3 regions of the Lysinibacillus sp. Ag94 genome follow, and region 1 is predicted to be linked to each of the others. Evidence: riboswitches for the same ligand, from Rfam matches in the RefSeq annotation. Region 1 holds a riboswitch; each other region holds the start of a gene.

Region 1 (6,668 bases):
AGCAAATGTCTCTTGTACCGAAAGCGTAGCGACGGGTACAGAAGTCTCCCACCTCTACAGATGGTGAGATGAATGCGAATTTAAGCTCTTTTCAGGGGTGTCCAAACACCCGCTGAAAGAAGTTAAAGCCTCCGGCGGATGTCACGGAATCGGAAAGGAGTTCTTTGTGCAAGCACAAAGCCGATTCCGGACGCAATTATGCCGAGGCATAATTGATTCTATAAGAAAAAAAGAGTCAAGCCATCAATAAGATGTGCTTGGCTTTTTTTCGTTATATAATATAGAGAAAAAGCGGAAGTTATCCTTAGAAATAGGAGAAAATAAAGGGACAAACGCTACTTTAAGAAAAAGGGGCAGGTAGGCGATGAATGATTTAATAAAACGAAAACTTGAAATTTTACCAGATCAGCCTGGCTGCTATTTGATGAAAGATCGACAAGGAACCATAATTTATGTCGGGAAAGCTAAAGTGCTGAAAAATCGAGTACGCTCGTATTTTACTGGTTCGCATGAAGGAAAAACACAGAGGCTTGTAGGTGAAATAGAAGATTTTGAGTACATTGTGACATCCTCTAATATTGAAGCTTTAATTTTAGAGCTTAATCTTATAAAACTACATGATCCGAAGTACAATGTTATGCTGACGGATGATAAAACGTATCCGTATTTAAAAATTACAAATGAAAAACACCCGCGCCTTATTACAACGCGAAAAGTGAAAAAGGATAAGGCAAAATATTTTGGCCCATATCCGAATGCGTATGCAGCAAGTGAGACGAAAAAGCTGTTAGATCGTTTATATCCTCTTCGAAAATGTGTACAACTCCCTACCAAGGTTTGTTTGTATTATCATATGGGGCAATGCTTAGCACCTTGTGTGAAAGATATAGATGCAGAAATTTACCACAATATGATTGAGGATATGACAAAGTTTTTAAATGGTGGGGTTGAGGAAGTCAAAAAGGAGCTAGAGGTAAAAATGCTAGCAGCCGCAGAAAATTTAGAGTTTGAGCGTGCAAAGGAATTTCGTGATCAAATTGCACATATTGATACAGTCATGCAAAAGCAAAAAATCGTATCGAGTGATACAACGAATCGCGATGTATTTGGCTATGCCGTCGAGAAGGGCTGGATGTGTGTTCAAGTTTTCTTTGTTCGTCAAGGGAAGCTCATTGAGCGAGATGTCTCGATTTTCCCGATCTATCAAGAGGCAGAAGAGGAATTTTTGACATTCGTTGGACGATTTTACGACAAGCTAGAGCACATTAAACCTAAGGAGATTTTTATCCCACAAACCATTGATGCAGAAATTTTAACGGAATTACTAGAAGTTAAGGTACTAACACCAAAACGAGGGCAAAAAAAAGAGCTAGTTGAGTTAGCGACAAAAAATGCTGAAATTGCGGTAGCGGCGAAGTTCCAGCTTATTGAACGTCAAGAAGAACGCACAATAGGAGCATGTGAGGCGCTCGGTGAAGCTATGGGCATTTCTGCACCTTTACGGATTGAGGCTTTCGATAATAGTCATATGCATGGGACAGATGCTGTATCTGCAATGGTTGTCTTTATCGATGGAAAACCTGCAAAGAAGGAGTATCGAAAATACAAAACACGGACAGCAGCCAAGCATGATGATTACGGGGCGATGCAAGAAGTAATTCGCCGTCGATACACACGCGTATTAAAAGAGGGTCTACCTTTACCGGATTTAGTACTAATAGATGGCGGCAAGGGGCAAATGGAAGTCGCGCGAGAAGTATTAGAGGATGAACTCGGCCTTGTTATTCCAATTGCCGGATTAGCAAAAGATGAAAAGCATAATACGTCACAGCTTCTATTTGGTGATCCAGCTGAAGTAATTGCGTTAAAGCGAACAAGCGATGGATTCTACTTACTACAGCGAATCCAGGACGAAGTACACCGTTTTGCTATTACCTTCTTACGACAACAGCATGAGAAACATGCAATACAATCTGTCCTCGATAATATAGAGGGCATTGGTCCGAAGCGAAAACAACAATTACTCAAGCATTTTGGCTCTGTCAAAAAGATTCGCGAGGCAAATGTGCAAGCCTTACAGGAAGCAGGGATGCCTGCTAATCTGGCTAGCAATATTTATGATTATTTTCATCCAGTAGAAGACTCTCACCTCTAAAGGTGGTGGGATGAATGTAGATAGAATTCCTTTTCAATGGGTGTATAAACATCTACAGTCTAAAAACTCCACGTACTGTGGCAACGACTGAGTGACCAACATCTTGCTGTTGCGCTGCCGCTGCGCTTTCGTGCAAAAAATAGCTATTGGCCAAAAGCCTCCGAACTTAATTACGCCAAGGCAAAATTGATATTCAATAAGATCCATTGTCAAAGGATTAGGCGTATGCTAAGGTTGTATATAACATAGCTTTTTAATATAGCAATGTTTTTTAGTAGTTTCTATTTATTAAAATGGGAATTTCTTCACTAAGGTTCAAATTAAATACGATCACTATTTAGTGATGATAGAGGTGCAAGGTTCAAGAGTAGTACATTCGAGGACGAACAAGTCCGGTGAAAATGTATGAAAGGGGAACTTGCCGAAGTGGAGCATCGTTGTTTCCGATGCTGCGCTGGTTTTACATTTAAGAGATGTAAGACTGTCGATTCTAAACGTTTCGGAGGGCTATCACACATGCGCAAGTTACTTTATTGTACATGTTATAGGCAGCTTTCACGTTATGTGAGAAGCTGCCTTTTTAGATTTTCTCGAAACAACATTTTTTCAAGGCTGTTAGGCGTTTGCTTTTGTCATGTTATTAAAATTGCAAAAGTATCGCTGCTTTTAATCAGCGAAATGATTGAATACGAAGGAGAATGATAAAAATGGCGAGAGTTGTGATGAAATTTGGTGGTGCTGCATTCGCATCAACAGAGTGCATTCAAAATGTTGCGAAAAAGGTGATTGCAGAAAGGGAAAGAGGTTTTGATGTTGTCGTTGTCACTTCAGCTATGAGGGGAATGGCTAAAGAATTAGCAAAGATGGCTCGTGATTTGTCAGACCATGCATCTAAGCGTGAACTAGACGCACTATTTTCAACAAGCTCACAACTTACAAGTACATTAGTGGCAATTGCTATACAGGAGAAAGGATATGATGCCGTGTCATTAACGGGCTGGCAGGCAGGCATTGAAACCGATGCTATGTATAGCAATGCCCGTATTGAGGAAATGAATGTTAGTCGAATTGAAGAGCATTTTGCACAGGGGAAAATCGTTATCGTTGCTGGGGAACAAGGTATCGATAATTCACGGAATATTACGACGTTAGGTAAAGGTGGTGCGGAAACGTCGGCTGTAGCAATTGCAGCAAAATTGAAGGCGGAGCGGGTAGATATTTACACGAATGTGGACGGCATCTATACAGCTGATCCAAATCATGTTGCTGGGGCACAAAAACTAAAAGAAATTTCCTATGATGAAATGCTAGAGCTATCAAACTTAGGGTCACAAGTTTTACACCCGCGAGCTGTAGAGTTAGCAAAGAAATTTCAAATCCCAGTTATCATTCGCTCGGGAGAAATAGATACTGTAGGTACTGTATTGAAGGAGGAAGTTGAAATGGAAAAAAATTTAATTGTACGAGGTGTTGCCTACGAGTCAGACGTTATTCGCTTAACAGTTGGTTATGATGCTTATTCTAATGCTTCGTTAGCAAATATGTTCACAATACTTGCAGAAAATCGCATAAACGTCGATATAATCGTACAAGCAATAATTGATGGTTTAAAGCCGATGGTATCTTTTACTATTTTAAAAGAGGAGTTCGCTGAAGCATTACGTGTTCTAGAAGATAGTAAATTATCACTAGGGTTTAGTTTTGCTGATTTTGAAATTGGCTTAGCAAAGGTTTCTATTATTGGCTCGGGGATGGCATCTAACCCAGGGGTGGCTGCAAGGATGTTTGATCGTCTACGTCGTGAAAATATCCCTGTAAAAATGGTAAGTACTTCTGAAATAAAAGTGTCTGTTGTTGTACCTCAGGACGAAATGATTCGTGCAGCAAATGCATTACATGATGAATTTAATTTATTTCAGGAAGTGTCTTTTGTACCGAAAGCGTAGCGACAGGTACAGAAATCTCTCAGGGGAGCTAGTCACTTTTAAGCGGCGTGGATAGAGCAGCCAAAGCGACGGATAGAGATTGTAGAACAAGCGCTTTACATATAATGTTGAAAAAGATGTGCCAGTAAAATGAGGGCACTGAAAAAGTCTATATCTTCTCACATCGCGAGGTATTTAACGAGTAAATCGTTGAATACCTCGCTTTTTTCATTTGGCAGTTGTTTTCCGAAGCATTCCGCTCGCTTTCCGCGGGCGAGCGCCGAGCCTCCTCTTACGCTTCGCTTCGTGCGGGGTCTCGTCTGTGTCGCTTTCCCGCAGGAGTCGAGCGATGCTTCTCCAAACAACGCAATGTATCACACTATTATTTTAGTCACGCTTTCCTTTATAATAAAAATGTGCAGGTGGTGCCCCCGATGATTTCAAATCAAGAAACCCTTCATTTAAGTCCATATATGGCGATCTACGATATTGTTGTGCCAAAAGATAATATACTTCATCAAATCAATGAACTTGTTGATTTTTCATTCATTTTAGAAGAGTTAAAAACAAAATATTGTTTAGACAATGGACGTAATGCCATTCCTCCAATTCGTATGTTTAAGTACATCTTTTTTCTTCGGGTATAAGACACATATCGCGTGCTTGTGGCAAAGTTGAATCCTATTCTTACACAAGGACCACGAAAAGAAGAAGACAAGTTTGAGTTTAATAAAGACGCTGTAATGTTTGTTTGTAAGGCCGGTCATCTCGCGACAAGAAAAGCACGTACGGGTAAAAAAGGAACGAGTATGAGTCAAAGTCAGACATTTTATTTTGACATTGAAAAATGCAAAGTATGTCCAATGAGAGATGGCTGTTATAAAGAAGGCGTAAAAAGTAAAACATATTCTGTCACAATGAAGTCGGATACACATGCCGAACAAGAGGCATTTCAAAATACGGAAGCATTTAAGCAATTAGCCGCAAATCGCTACAAAGTAGAAGCGAAGAATAGCGACTGCGGGTCTATTTGGCATGGAAATTCAAGGTGCTACAACGATATTCGCTGTCAATTTAAAACGGATATTAAAGCTATTAAACGAAAATAAATAAGGAATAGAGACAGAAATAAGGCACTTCCTGTTCAAAATTGAACAAGAAATGCCTTATTTTTATCTGAGAAAGGTTCGCTTTTATGAAAACGTAAGTTTTTCAGTGCCCTCCAGTAAAATGCACATCTTTTTTTGTTCACATCAATTTAATATTTTATCCAATTCTATTGTTATATAATAAAATGTGACATGTTTTACCAAGGGGAAGGTGGAAGTTTGTATGGGGTTATTCGGTTTATTTCAAAAGCCAATGGATGAAAGTGTTGAGATGCACAACGATTTAGAAATACAAATATTAAAAAAGCGAATTCTGGAATTGGAACTTGAGCAGGAAAGCATTGATGTGAAAAATGCGGTTTTAGATTTTGTACTAGCGCATATGGAGTTAATTAATTTTCAAACGGCTTTAAAGGTTCAAAATGTCTCTACGAGTGTAGGGGATATTTCAGCAATGAGTGAAGAAATGTCGTCAAATACAGAGGAGATGCTTGCGGTTGAGCAAAATGTTAATGCAAACATTCAAGAAATAAAACAACATTCATTACTACTTGTAGAGGAAATGGAATCATCCATTGCAAAAGGTGAAATGGTTCAGGAGTTGTTGGCCAAAGGAGCTCATTCAACAGAGCAACTGAAGAATGAAATGACCAAAATGGATGATATTAGTACTGGTGTAACCGGGATTGCCGACCAAACACAATTACTATCTTTAAATGCGTCTATTGAAGCTGCACGTGCTGGTGAGCATGGAAAAGGCTTTAATGTTGTCGCGATGGAGGTAGGGAAATTAGCCAACAGTTCGAAAGGTTCATTGCAAGAAATGACAAAGATTCGATCAGTCATTGATAAGAAATTACATAATACAATAACAAATATTAATCAAGTCGAACATTATTTAACTGACTTTTTAAGGATTATGAAGGACAATATTGCTAATCTGACTGTAACAAGTAGAAATATTGAAGAAGCAGCACATGGTATTCATCAAATAACAGCTGCATCAGAAGAAAATGTAATAGCTGTAGGTCGTTTAGCGGAAACAACGACGGAATTATCACGTACTAGTGACTTCTCGGATCTAATACAAAATCAAGTATCTGAAATGTTAAAAGCTATTGCACCGACAATCAGAAAGCCATCAGAGCAAACGGTAGTTAGCCAATTAGCAGCAAGGTTAATGGATCATGCTAGCTTTTTAAGAAATGCTATTCACAAGGCTGGTCAAAAAGAAACGATAAAAACGCATCATCAATGTATGTTTGGAAAATGGTATTACGGACATTTTGAGGAATATCAAAACTTACCAGAATATCGTTATATTGAACAACCACATAAATTAGTCCATATGGCCGCCCAAAAGTTAGTGAATGAACTGTCAATTCATAACATAGAAGAAATGATTCAACACTCACTTAATATTTTGGAGGCATTTATTTCGTTCATAGATGTACTTTTAAAAAAAAGACATGCTCAATT
Region 2 (6,668 bases), 1.4 Mb from region 1:
CCCGTACGGGTCATCAAGCATGTTGCACATTAGTGTGACATGCTTTTTTTATGCCAACTATACTGACAAACAAAGATCACCAAGCGTTAAGGAAAGGCCCACATAATAACGTCTATACCTAAATACTGCAAAGGGTATGTAAATGTGCCCTAATGCATCTCGTGTATTACTTACTTAGGCGTAAAAACGTTATAATAACAAATCCATCTCTCAATAGTTTTTCCTCTGTAAATTCACCTAATGACTACCAAAAATGAGCACCATTATCCATAAATAATTATAGTTTTAGAAAGATTAAAGAGAAATGATATAAAATATTGAACAAAGTATTTCATATATAAAATATGTATGTTTTCTGGCAGATTTTTTCGTGGTGATAATAGTTCCATTCCTCTAATATGAGGGTAGATGGAGGAATTCGATATGAATTTACAAGAAGTACAGCGGTTTTTAGAACTTTATCAAGTGGAGCAAAATGAGTCTATAACATGGCTTAAAAATAAATTACAGCAAATTAAAACGGCAGGAGAATATATACCGACAACGGAAGAATTAATCTTTGGTGCTCGAGTTGCTTGGCGCAATAGTAATAAGTGCATTGGCCGACTGTTTTGGCAATCACTGCATGTTGTAGATGCCCGCGATATTTCAAATGAGGAGGATATCTTCAACGCATTGCTTAAACATATTCAATATGCAACAAATGGTGGAAAGATTCGTCCAACAATAACGGTTTTTGCACCGGGGCGAGTTCGTATATGGAATCATCAACTAATCCGTTATGCTGGCTATGAAACGGAATCTGGAATCATTGGTGATCTGCATTCTGTTGAGTTTACAAAAGTATGTGAGTCACTTGGCTGGCAGGGAAAGAGAACAGCATTCGATGTGCTTCCACTTGTTGTACAGGTGGATGGAAGGGAGCCACAAGTGTTTACGATCCCTGACGAGTATGTACTAGAGGTACCAATTCGTCATCCAGAATCCTCTCAAGTAGCGAAGCTAGGATTAAAGTGGTATGCAGTGCCGATTATTTCGAGTATGCGCTTCCAAATGGCAGGTATTGATTTTGAGGCGGCCCCATTCAATGGTTGGTATATGGGTACCGAAATAGGGGCACGTAATTTAGCAGATCATGAGCGTTATAATATGCTGCCTGCTATAGCAGAAATTTTTAACCTTGATACAACGAAACAGGCTTCTTTATGGCGTGATCGTGCATTAGTTGAGCTGAATATAGCCGTTCTACATTCCTTTAAAGAAGACGGTGTCAGCATAGTAGATCATCATACAGCTGCACAGCAATTTAAATTGTTTGAGGAAACAGAAGCAGCAGCGAATCGTGAAGTTACAGGCAATTGGACGTGGTTGATTCCACCTCTTTCACCAGCTACGACCCATATTTTTCATAAGCCTTATGTTAATGTTTATAATACACCGAACTATTTTTATCAGAAACCACCTTATTAGTAGAGAAAGGCAGCTCACTTTAACTTCCTTTACTGTCTAAACATCGACTGTAATAGAGGAACTCAGGCTTTTGTGCAAGTACAAAGCACCTCATGATTATACCTAGGCATAGATCATGAGGTGCCATTTTTAATTTACATATTCATTTTTAGAAGCCTTAAATGAACATATGAAGAGTATCAATACAACGACAACAAATAACCAACCAGCGGTATTCCAGCCACCGAATAAATCATGTAAATAACCAAATAAGATTGGACCGATTGCGGCTAATAAATATCCTAATGATTGTGCAAATCCTGATAAATCGGCTGCCTCAAAAGCTGTACGGGTACGTAATGTAAAGAACATCATCGCTAATGCAAATGATGCACCTCCGGCTAATCCTAGTAGTACCATCCACAGTACAGCAAGGCTTGTCCATTCCATGACTACTCCGATAAAGCCAATTAAGTAAAATAGCGTAAACATTAAAACGAGAGGACGTTGAGATGTCATTTTACTAGCGATAATAGGCACAGCTAATGCCATTGGAACTTGTGAAAATTGCATGATGGAAAACATCCAGCCCGCACGATCTGCAGCTAATCCTTGTGATATATAAATTTCAGGAATCCAAGCGGCAGTTGTATAGAATAATAATGACTGAAATCCCATAGCTCCCGCTACTGCCCAAGTAACAGGTGATTTCCATAATGGTGTACGTTCTTTCGTAGTCTTAACAGTCGGTTCAGGCTTATTAAATTGCAACTGTGGAATCCAAATTACAATGGTTAACACCACAAGAACAAGTGAGATTGCCAGTGCGCCTTGCCAACCAAGTGATGAATTGGCAACAGGATAGCTAATGCCAGCACCGAGTCCAGCCGTTAAATTCATCGACATTGTGAAAAATGCCATAAGTAAACCTACGTGATAGGGAAATTTTAATTTAAGTAATCCTGGAATTAGTACATTACCGAATGAAATGGCTATACCAATTAGCATCGTACCAAATACGAGTAAACTAGTTGTGCCAACGGAGCGTAGTACAATTCCTCCTCCTAAAAGAACAGTTGATAACAATAATGTTAATTCTAGTCCAACTTTACGTGCGACAACTGGTGCGAATGGTGAAATGATTGCAAATGCTAGCAATGGGATCGTTGTTAGAAAGCCTGCTAGTATATTGGATATGCCGAGGTCTTCGCGAATAAAGGAAATAATTGGTCCAACAACTGTTAGCGGCATCCGTAATGTCGAGGCAATACAAATTACGCCGATAACGAGTAATAAGGTTGTGCCTTTCCAATTAATTTTTCTGCTAGGATAAGTATCGGTATGTTCATGAGTAGTCAAATAAATCCCCCCCTTGATAGAACAATTCTGATTGAATCACTATACCACTTTATCACACAAATAAAAATAGTGGAAAATTCGCAAAAAATAGAATATTAATCAGGTTATTGAAATGCCATAGGTCGTATGTTAAACTAATACCCATCATAAATTTAATATTTAATGCCTCATGTTTGTATTGAGGTAGAGGTCGCGGTATTTAAGAGTATGTTAATGGAAATGACAAGCATTAGAGAAATTAGCTGAAAGGAAATACTGCCGAAGTGTGAGGGGACTTGAAAACCTCATGCTGGGGCTGTCTCCGAAAGGAACAGAACTGTCACGTTTGAACAACGTGTTGAGCTATCATTTTGAAGGAACAGAGGATTTACTTAGCCATCACAGCAACGTTCATGTGATGGCATTTTTTTGCCTCTTAAAAAGGAAGGAAGCTATATCGTGAGTGAAATAAAAGTCAATCAGCTCGGTCATAAAGCACCGAAGCTGAAAAAAGAATTAAAAAGCCGTCATATTACAATGATTTCATTAGGCGGTACAATCGGTACAGGGCTGTTTTTAGCTAGTGGTGGTGCCATTGCGCAAGCAGGCCCTGGCGGTGCACTACTCGCTTATGCATTAATCGGTATCATGGTGTATTTTTTAATGACGAGCTTAGGAGAAATGGCAGCTTATATGCCATCATCAGGCTCTTTTAGTACGTATGCTACAAAATTTGTAGATCCAGCTTTAGGTTTTGCACTTGGTTGGAACTATTGGTACAACTGGGCAATTACAATCGCAGCAGAAATTTCTGCCGTCTCATTAATTATGAAATATTGGTTCCCAGATAGCTCATCAGCACTTTGGACTGTTTTATTTATTGCTGTAGTTTTAACGTTCAATCTATTATCGGTAAAAAGCTATGGTGAGAGTGAATATTGGTTTGCGATGATAAAGGTTGTCACAGTAATCATTTTTATTATCATCAGTTTTTTAATGATTTTTGGTATTTTAGGAGGACAAGCTCCTGTAGGCTTTACGAATTTCTTCATTAGTGATGGACCATTCCACGGAGGTCTCCTTGCTACATTTGGTATTTTCTTGGCTGCGGGATTCTCGTTCCAAGGGACAGAGTTACTTGGAATAACAGCAGGTGAAACGGATGACCCTGGTAAAAATATTCCGAAAGCCGTTAAGTCTGTTTTCTGGCGAATTCTTTTATTCTATATTTTAGCGATTGCTGCAATTGGGATGCTGATTCCCTTTACAGACGCACGTTTATTATCAGAAGATATCGCTGTTTCACCATTTACACTGGTGTTCGATCGTTTAGGAGTTGCCTTTGCTGCATCATTGATGAATGCAATCATTTTAACGGCAATGCTGTCAGCAGGGAATTCAGGGCTTTACGCATCGTCACGTATGCTTTGGCAATTAGCGGTAGATGGACATGCACCGAAAATTTTCACTAAACTAAGCCGTCGAGGTATCCCGATTTACGCATTACTGGCAACTTTAGCTATAGGCTGCCTAGCATTTTTAGCTTCATTCTTTGGTGATGGTGTAGTCTATATATGGCTTCTAAATGCCTCAGGGATGTCTGGCTTTATTGCCTGGTTAGGTATTGCATTTAGCCATTATCGTTTCCGTCGAGCATTCGAGGTACAAGGCTTAGATCCGAAATTATTGCCGTATAAAGCAAGGCTATTCCCATTCGGCCCGCTATTTGCCTTTACGGTTTGTATGATTGTTGTTATTGGACAAAACTACAATGCCTTTATGGGTGAAACAATAGATTGGTACGGAGTCCTTGTCTCATATATCGGTATTCCACTGTTCTTACTGTTATGGTTTGGCTATAAAATTAAGCATAAAACAAAAATGCTTCCATTAGAGCATTGTGATTTAAAAGTCGAACAATAAAAAATAAAACTGTCCTGTGAGTCATAGAAAATGACTTGCAGGGCAGTTTTTTTAGTTAAATAATAAATTTGTAATTCTAGACGTACAATCAAAATACACCAAGTGAACGACTCGAGAATAAAAAGAGAACTTTAGTTTGTCCAATCGTCGCCCACTTTTGAAGCGTAACCTTAATATGGTAAACTGATAGATAAATAACACATCAGCAAATTTTGGGTAAGACATTAAATTGGAGTGGAAGCTGGACGACTCCTTTGGGATTAGCGTCACAGATGAGACCTTGGAGCGTAGCGAATGTTATCAGTGCGGAAGTGAAGCGGCATTAACGAAAGCGCCTGCCAGTATGAAAATCAGTCCCTTGTTATGGTGATGATACAAAGAAACGGCAAGTCATATATAGACTACTTTATGTTAGGAAGAGGTGCAGGATAGTGCAACAGCATATTTTACTAGTAGAAGATGACGATGCTATTCGTGAAATGGTGGAAAACTATTTAACGATGGAGGGATTCCTTGTCACCTCTGCAGAAAATGGAGAAGAAGCAGTACAGAATTGTTTAAATAATTCTTTTGATTTAGTGATCTTGGATATTATGATTCCGAAACTTAATGGATTAGAAGTTTTAAAGATTATACGAGAGCGAGCATCACTGCCAATTATCATTATGTCAGCCAAGGATAGTGATGTTGATAAAGCGTTAGGATTAGGATTAGGGGCAGATGATTACATCGCGAAGCCATTTTCGATGCTGGAATTTTCGGCACGTGTGAAAGCTGCAATTCGTAGAGCTACAAAATACTCTAGTCAAGTAGAAGAGAAGAAAGATATTGTCGAGATCGCCAACTTATCGGTTGACCTTGTTAATTTTTCAGTTGAGAAGGATGGACAGCAAATTAAGCTCACATCAAAGGAATTTGGCATCTTAAAATTATTCGTGACAAATCGTAACCGAGTTTTTACAAAGCAGCAAATTTATCAATTGATTTGGAATGATGCTTATTATGGGGATGAAAATATTATTAATGTACATATAAGAAGATTACGCGAAAAAATTGAAGACGATCCATCCAATCCTCTATATATTAAAACACTTTGGGGAATCGGCTATAAATTCGAAGGATAAACAGATGATGATATTACTATTACTGATGATTGTGTTACTTGTAGGTATAATTATTTTTCAGGTGAGAGCAAAAAAACAACAGAACGCTATGATTCAATACATGCATCAAAAACTGCAAGCAATCATTAACGAACAATCGAGCGAGAAGATTTTAGTGTCTACAGCTAATCATGAATTACAGCAGCTATTAATTGCGATGAATGCGTTGCTAGACCACAACCAAAAAGTATTGGCGACACATCGGAAAATGGAAAGCTCTATGAAAAAGATGTTGTCTAATATTTCCCATGATCTTAAAACGCCCTTAACAGTTGTATTAGGTTATACGGAAATGCTTAAGCTTAAGCAATCACTTAATGAAGAGGAGCGGCAACGTTTGCTCACAGGCGTTCATTCGAAAACATTGGAAGTATTGAAAATAATTCATACATTTTTTGACCTGGCAAAATTGGAGGCAGGAGATACAGATTATCCAATGACGAAAATTAATGTAAGTGAAATTTGCCGCAAAAATATTTTATCATTTTACGATATGATCACATCTATGGGACTAGAAATCGATATTGCGATACCAAAGATATCCGCATATGCACACGGCAATGAAGAAGCGCTAGATAGGGTTTTGAATAATTTACTGTCAAATGCGGTTGCCTATGGGGCAGCAGGAAACATCATTGGGCTCACAGTAAGAAATGATGATACGAATATTTTTATTGATGTCTGGGATCGTGGGCAGGGGATCGACGAATATCATATTGATAATGTTTTTGAAAGAATGTATACACTTGAGGATTCCAGAAATAAATCCTTCCAGGGGAGTGGCCTTGGCTTAAC
Region 3 (6,668 bases), 1.2 Mb from region 1:
CTCGTGTTGAAAACTTCGAGAAGTTTATTCATAAAACGTTTGTAGGTCAAAAGCGTTTCTCTGGTGAAGGTTTAGATACTCAAATCATTCTATTTGATGAAATTTTAAAAACAGCTGAAGCAAATAACGTAGAAAAAGTACGTATTGGTATGGCTCACCGTGGTCGTTTAAATGTATTAACACACATTTTAAATAAACCTTACGATATGATGTTCTCTGACTTTGCACACGTATCCAATGAGTTATTTATCCCAGAAGATGGTCGCCTTGAAATTACGAAAGGTTGGACTGGCGATGTTAAGTACCACATGGGTGCTTCATATATGCGTGAATCTGGTATGAATGTTAAGCTTGCATACAACCCATCTCACTTAGAAGTAGGAAATCCGGTTGTTTTAGGTACAGCTCGTGCAGCACAAGATGACACTTCTAAGCCAGGGCAAGCTGTTCATAACCGCACAAAAGGACTAGGTATTCTTGTGCACGGTGACGCTGCGTTCCCAGGTCAAGGTATCGTAACAGAAGTATTAAACTTCGCTAAAACTGAAGGGTTCACTACTGGTGGTACAATCCACATCATTGCTAACAACATGATTGGATTTACAACTGAATTACAAGATTCCCGCTCATCTCTTTACTCTTCTGACCCAGCAAAAGGTTACGAAGTACCAGTTGTGCATGTGAATGCAGATAGCCCTGAGTCTGTAGCTCTAGTAGGTCGTTTTGCAGCTAGCTACCGTCAAAAATTCGGTAAAGATATTATCGTTGACCTTATCGGTTACCGTCGTCATGGTCACAATGAAACTGATGATCCAACTGTAACAAACCCTGAAACATATTTATTAGTTTCTAAACATGAGCCAGTTCGCGCTTTATACGGTGCTCAATTAGTAGCTGAGGGTGTAGTTTCTGCTGATGAGGTTGCAGCATTAGATAAAGCTATTTATGCAGAAATGCAAGCAGCTTATGATCATGTAAAAGAAATGGCCGATAAAGATGAACACAAGCATTTAGAAATGCCAGAAGAATTAAAAGTAGAATTCCCACAAATTGATACAGCAGTTGGTGTGGAACGTCTAGAAAAAATTAACGAAGAGCTTTTAGTGTTTGAAGATAACTTTGAACCACAGAAAAAACTTGGCAAAATTTTAGAAAAACGCCGTGATGCATTTGCTTCTGCAAAAATTGACTGGGGTCATGCAGAAACGCTAGCATATGCAACAATTATTCAAGATGGCACACCAGTACGTTTTACAGGTCAAGATGCACAACGTGGTACGTTCTCTCAACGTCACTTAGTATTACATGACAAAAACAACGGTAAGTTATTCACGCCACTTCACCATATTTCAGGTGCAAATGCATCATTTACAGTACACAACTCTCCACTAACAGAAGCAGGGGTAGTGGGCTTTGAATATGGGTACAATTTAGAAAATGGCAATGTACTATCAGTTTGGGAAGCTCAATTTGGTGACTTTGCAAACATGGCGCAAGTTATGTTCGATAACTTTATTTCAGGTGCACGTGCTAAATGGGGTCAAAAATCTGGTCTAGTTATTCTTTTACCGCATGGTTATGAAGGTCAAGGTCCAGAACACTCTTCAAGCCGTATGGAACGTTACTTACAAATGTCAGCTGAAAATAACTGGTTCGTAGCGAACTGTTCAAACGCAGGTAACTATTACCACTTATTACGTCGTCAAGCAGCATTATTAGGAACTGAAGGTGTTCGTCCACTTGTAGTTGTTTCACCTAAGTACTTACTTCGTCACCCATTAGCTGCAGCAAATGCTGAGCAATTAGCAAATGGTTCATTCCAAGAAGTAATTGAACAACCAGGCCTAGGTTCAAAAACTGAAGCTGTAGAACGCATTGTATTAGGTTCAGGTAAAGTAATGATCGATATTGCAGACCGTATTAAAGATGGTGAAGGCTTCGATCACTTACACATTGTTCGTGTAGAACAACTTTACCCATTCCCAAAAGAGCAAGTTGCTGGTATTATTGCTAAGTATCCAAATGTAAAAGAAGTTGTTTGGGTACAAGAAGAACCAAAAAACCAAGGTTCATGGAATTATGCATTAGAAACATTACATGAACTTTCAGAAGGTAAAAAGCTTCGTTATGTAGGACGTCCTGCAATGAGCTCTACTTCTGAAGGTGATGCAGATTCTCATAAAGCAGCTCAAGCCGCAGTTGTAGAAGAAGCAGTTGCTGAGCCTGTAAAGGTTAAATAATAATCACATATTAATTTTTGAGAGCCGGGCTACTTGCTAAGGCAGTAGCCCTTTTATGTGCACAATGCACGTTAATTAAAGGAGGAAATGAAAGTGGCTGAAATTAAAGTCCCTGAATTAGCAGAATCGATTACAGAAGGTAGTATCGCACAATGGGTAAAAAAAGTGGGCGATCGCGTTGAAAAAGGTGAATTCATCGTTGAACTTGAAACAGACAAAGTAAACGCTGAAATCATTTCTGAAGAAGCGGGAGTTTTAACTCAAATTTTAGCTGAAGAAGGCGATACTGTACTTGTTGGTCAAGTTATCGCAGTAGTAGAAGCTGGCGAAGGTGCAGCACCTGCTCCAGCGGCACCAGTTGCAGCAGCTCCAGCTCCAGCAGCGCCACAAGCGGCACCTGCTCCTGTTGTAGCAGCACCAGTTGTAGAAGAAACTACTGGTGAGCGTGTAATCGCATCTCCTGCAGCTCGTAAACTAGCGCGCGAAAAAGGTATTGACCTTGCTGCTGTATCTCCAGTAGATCCACAAGGCCGTGTACGTGTACAAGACGTAGCAGCTCATGGTACAGCTCCAGTAGCAGCACCACAAGCAGCTCCAGCAGCACCTAAAGCAGTTGCAGCTGTAGATGAATCACGTGTAACAATTGAAAAAATGAGCCGTCGTCGCCAAACAATTGCAAAACGCTTACTTGAAGTAAAACAATCTACAGCAATGTTAACTACATTCAACGAAGTAGATATGACAAACGTTATGGCTTTACGCTCTCGTAAAAAAGACCAATTCTTTGAGTCAACTGGCTCTAAACTTGGTTTCATGTCATTCTTCACAAAAGCTGTAGTTGCAGCACTTAAAAAATACCCATATGTTAACGCACAAATCGTTGGTGATGAAATTCACTTAAACAACTTCTTTGATATCGGTGTAGCTGTATCAACAGAAGAAGGTTTAGTAGTACCAGTTGTACGTGACGCTGACCGCAAAAACTTTGCTGAAATTGAAGATTCAATTGCAGACCTAGCGAAAAAAGCACGCGATAAAAAATTAGGTTTAGCAGATCTTCAAGGTGGCTCATTCACTATTACAAATGGTGGCGTATTCGGTTCATTAATGTCTACACCTATCATGAATGGTACACAAGCTGGTATCCTTGGTATGCATACTATCAAAAAACGTCCAGTTGAAGTGAATGGTGAAGTAGAAATTCGCCCAATGATGTACTTAGCCCTTTCTTATGACCACCGTATTATCGATGGTAAAGATTCTGTAGGCTTCCTTAAAACTGTTAAAGAACTACTTGAAAACCCAGAAGATTTATTATTAAATTCTTAATTCCTGAGTTTGTTAAACCCTGCGAACATTGTTTCGCAGGGTTTTTTTCTTTTTATGAAACATATAAAGAATTACTGGATAGAGGAGCTAGAGCAACGGATAGGAATTGAAGTGACGGAAAGAAAAGCTAGAGCGACGGATGAAAGAGCCGGAACGACGGATAAAGCAGTCGAAGCGACGGATACAAAAGCCAGAGCTACGGATAGGAATTGAAGCGACGGATGAAAGAGGCGAGAGGACGGATAAAGCAGCCGAAGTGGCGACCAATCATTTTCAACTTTGCAAAAGTGTATATAAGGCTTTAAAATAAAAAAACTAATATTGTAATTAGTCAGAAAAGTAATGAAATTATCTTGACGAATTAGTTTGTTTTATAGTAGTATCTTATTATCAATTAAATATACAAACCTCACATTTATCCTATTGTGAGGTAGAGGCGCGGTATTTATTAGTTCATTGTTGAGTATAAGCAAGCGAAGACGCAATGGAGAAGGAACTATCGCCGAAGTGTAAAAGGAGCTCGTACTTTTATGCTGGGTCTGCAGTGAATAAGTGCAGGACTGTCCTAGTGAATTATTTTCCAGGTTTACTAGGTTGTGCTATCTCGAATGATGGAATTATAGTGAGGATTTGGGCAACTGTTAAAAAAAGTAAGACCTAAGTTCAGTACTTAGGTCTTTTTTGGTACAGTTGTCTTATTTTTTTATAGAAAAGGGGAATGTTTCATGAAAAGAAGATTATTGGTATTAATGTTGACCTTAATGACTGCAATTTTACTAGCTGCTTGTGGTGCTAGTGATAAGAAGGAGAAGACATCGTCTAGTAATGGCAGTGCAAGTACTGAAACGGAAGAAGGTGGCGGCCAATTCCGTATTGGCATGGAGGCTGGCTATGCTCCGTTTAACTGGACGCAGCAAGGTGATGCAAATGGCGCAGTAAAAATTGCCGATAATGCAGAATATGCAGGCGGTTATGACGTGCAAATGGCGAAAAAAATAGCTGAAGGCTTAGGAAAAGAATTAGTTATCGTAAAATTGGAATGGGATGGCTTAGTACCGGCTCTACAATCAAATAAAATCGATGCAATCATTGCGGGTATGTCACCAACTGAAAAACGTAAGCAAACTATCGATTTCACAGAAAACTACTATACATCTGATTTTGTTATGGTCATTAAAAAAGGTAGTAAATATGAAAAAGCAACATCTATCCAAGATTTCTCTGGAGCGAAAATCACATCACAATTAAATACATCTAACTACACTGTTATTGATCAAATCAAAGATGTAAAAAAACAAACAGCAATGGATAGCTTCCCAGCAATGCGTGTAGCATTAGAAGCTGGAAAAATTGACGGTTATGTAGCAGAACGTCCAGAAGGTATTTCCGCTGCTGCTGCAAACGATAAATTCACGTATGTAAAGTTTGAAAAAGGTTTCGATACAGATGTTTCTAATACATCTATTGCAGTTGGTGTACGTAAAGGTGATGCAGATCTTGAAAAAATCAATGAAATCTTAAAGGGTATTTCAGAAGATGATCGCCAAAAAATTATGGAAGAAGCAATTGACCAACAACCAGCAGCACAATAACATGATTGCACGGGCTAGTTGCTAGTCCGTGCAATATCATTACATTAAATTGAAGAATAATAATGTCTTAGCTAAAAGTTTCATAAGATAAAAGAAACGAAAGGCCCAATGAAAATGGTAGATAGCTAAGACGTTTGTAACGAAAAAGCAACACGACGTTGTTAGGAGGTACATCATGAGTCTAGAATGGATTATTTCTATTGTTGAGAACAACTGGCAAATGTTTTTACGAGGTGCGTATTATACATTACTTATTTCAATTAGTAGTACAATTATTGGTGCACTTATCGGATTTTTCATCGGAATTATGCATACCATCAAAGTTCGTAAAAAGGGTGTAAAATTTTATAGCTTAAAACTCATTAATTTTATACTAACGTGCTATGTCGAATTCTTCCGTGGTACACCAATGATTGTACAAGCAATGGTTGTATTTTTCGGATTAGATATAGCATTTGGCATTGATATGCACTTTATTACGGCAGGTATTTTAGTTGTGTCATTAAATACAGGCGCTTATATGGCAGAAATCGTGCGTGGTGGTATTGTTTCAATTGATCAAGGGCAGTACGAGGCTGCATCGGCAATTGGTATGAATCATGTTCAAATTATGCTACATGTTGTATTACCACAAGTTGCCCGAAATATATTGCCTGCAACAGGTAACCAATTAATTATGAACATTAAAGATACTGCAGTTTTAAACGTTATTGGGGTAACGGAATTATTTTTCCAAACAAAGTCGATTGCAGGTAATAACTTCCGCTATTTTGAATCCTTCTTTATAGCGAGTGTTCTTTATTTAATCATGACATTCACAGCATCAAGAATATTACTGTATATTGAAAAACGTCTAGATGGACCAGATGCATACAGAAAAGAACAGAAAGAAGCGATATAGGGGGACGAACAGATGACAGTTATTAAAATAGAGCATTTAAGTAAATCATTTGGACGTAACCAAGTGTTAAAGGATGTTAATTTCCAAGTAGAAAAGGGTGAGGTTGTCTGCTTAATCGGTTCTTCCGGTTCTGGTAAATCAACACTACTACGCTGCATTAATTTACTGGAAACACCAAGTGGCGGTCAAATTATTTATAAAGGTGAAAATATTTTAGACGAAAAGCATAATATCCAAGAATACCGTACACATTTAGGTATGGTATTCCAGCAATTTAACTTATTTAACAACCATAATGTGCTTCAAAATTGTACAGTTGGTCAAATGAAAGTATTAAAGCGTTCAAAGGTAGAAGCAGAGGAAATTGCTTTAAAATATTTGCAAATTGTTGGTATGGATCAATACGTAAACGCGAAGCCAAGACAACTATCTGGTGGTCAAAAACAGCGTGTAGCGATTGCACGAGCATTGTCAATGAGCCCGGATGTAATGTTGTTTGATGAACCGACATCAGCACTGGATCCGGAGATGGTCGGTGAAGTGTTGAAGGTAATGCGTCAACTAGCGGATGCTGGGAATACAATGTTAATTGTTACACATGAAATG

What was found. Region 1 has a riboswitch for lysine ahead of MY533_RS16175 (aspartate kinase). Riboswitches for the same ligand answer to the same signal wherever they lie in the genome.
Region 2: another riboswitch for lysine. It lies ahead of MY533_RS01005 (amino acid permease); the one in region 1 lies ahead of MY533_RS16175 (aspartate kinase).
Region 3: another riboswitch for lysine. It lies ahead of MY533_RS10455 (transporter substrate-binding domain-containing protein); the one in region 1 lies ahead of MY533_RS16175 (aspartate kinase).

Annotation. Positions count from the first base shown of each region.
Region 1 covers NZ_CP096780.1:3,483,425-3,490,092, reverse strand. The annotation lists gene uvrC (excinuclease ABC subunit UvrC) at 365-2,155, shown strand; lysine riboswitch at 2,495-2,673, shown strand; gene MY533_RS16175 (aspartate kinase) at 2,863-4,101, shown strand; gene MY533_RS22380 (transposase) at 4,515-4,727, shown strand; partial or broken gene MY533_RS16170 (transposase) at 4,743-5,193, shown strand; gene MY533_RS22245 (methyl-accepting chemotaxis protein) at 5,413-6,668, shown strand, end outside.
Region 2 covers NZ_CP096780.1:201,723-208,390, forward strand. The annotation lists tRNA gene MY533_RS00990 (tRNA-Glu) at 1-13, shown strand, start outside; gene MY533_RS00995 (nitric oxide synthase oxygenase) at 424-1,470, shown strand; gene MY533_RS01000 (CynX/NimT family MFS transporter) at 1,600-2,808, opposite strand; lysine riboswitch at 2,985-3,161, shown strand; gene MY533_RS01005 (amino acid permease) at 3,247-4,710, shown strand; gene MY533_RS01010 (response regulator transcription factor) at 5,142-5,834, shown strand; gene MY533_RS01015 (sensor histidine kinase) at 5,839-6,668, shown strand, end outside.
Region 3 covers NZ_CP096780.1:2,258,279-2,264,946, forward strand. The annotation lists gene MY533_RS10440 (2-oxoglutarate dehydrogenase E1 component) at 1-2,240, shown strand, start outside; gene odhB (2-oxoglutarate dehydrogenase complex dihydrolipoyllysine-residue succinyltransferase) at 2,334-3,569, shown strand; gene MY533_RS10450 (hypothetical protein) at 3,624-3,782, shown strand; lysine riboswitch at 3,993-4,179, shown strand; gene MY533_RS10455 (transporter substrate-binding domain-containing protein) at 4,295-5,161, shown strand; gene MY533_RS10460 (amino acid ABC transporter permease) at 5,337-6,062, shown strand; gene MY533_RS10465 (amino acid ABC transporter ATP-binding protein) at 6,075-6,668, shown strand, end outside.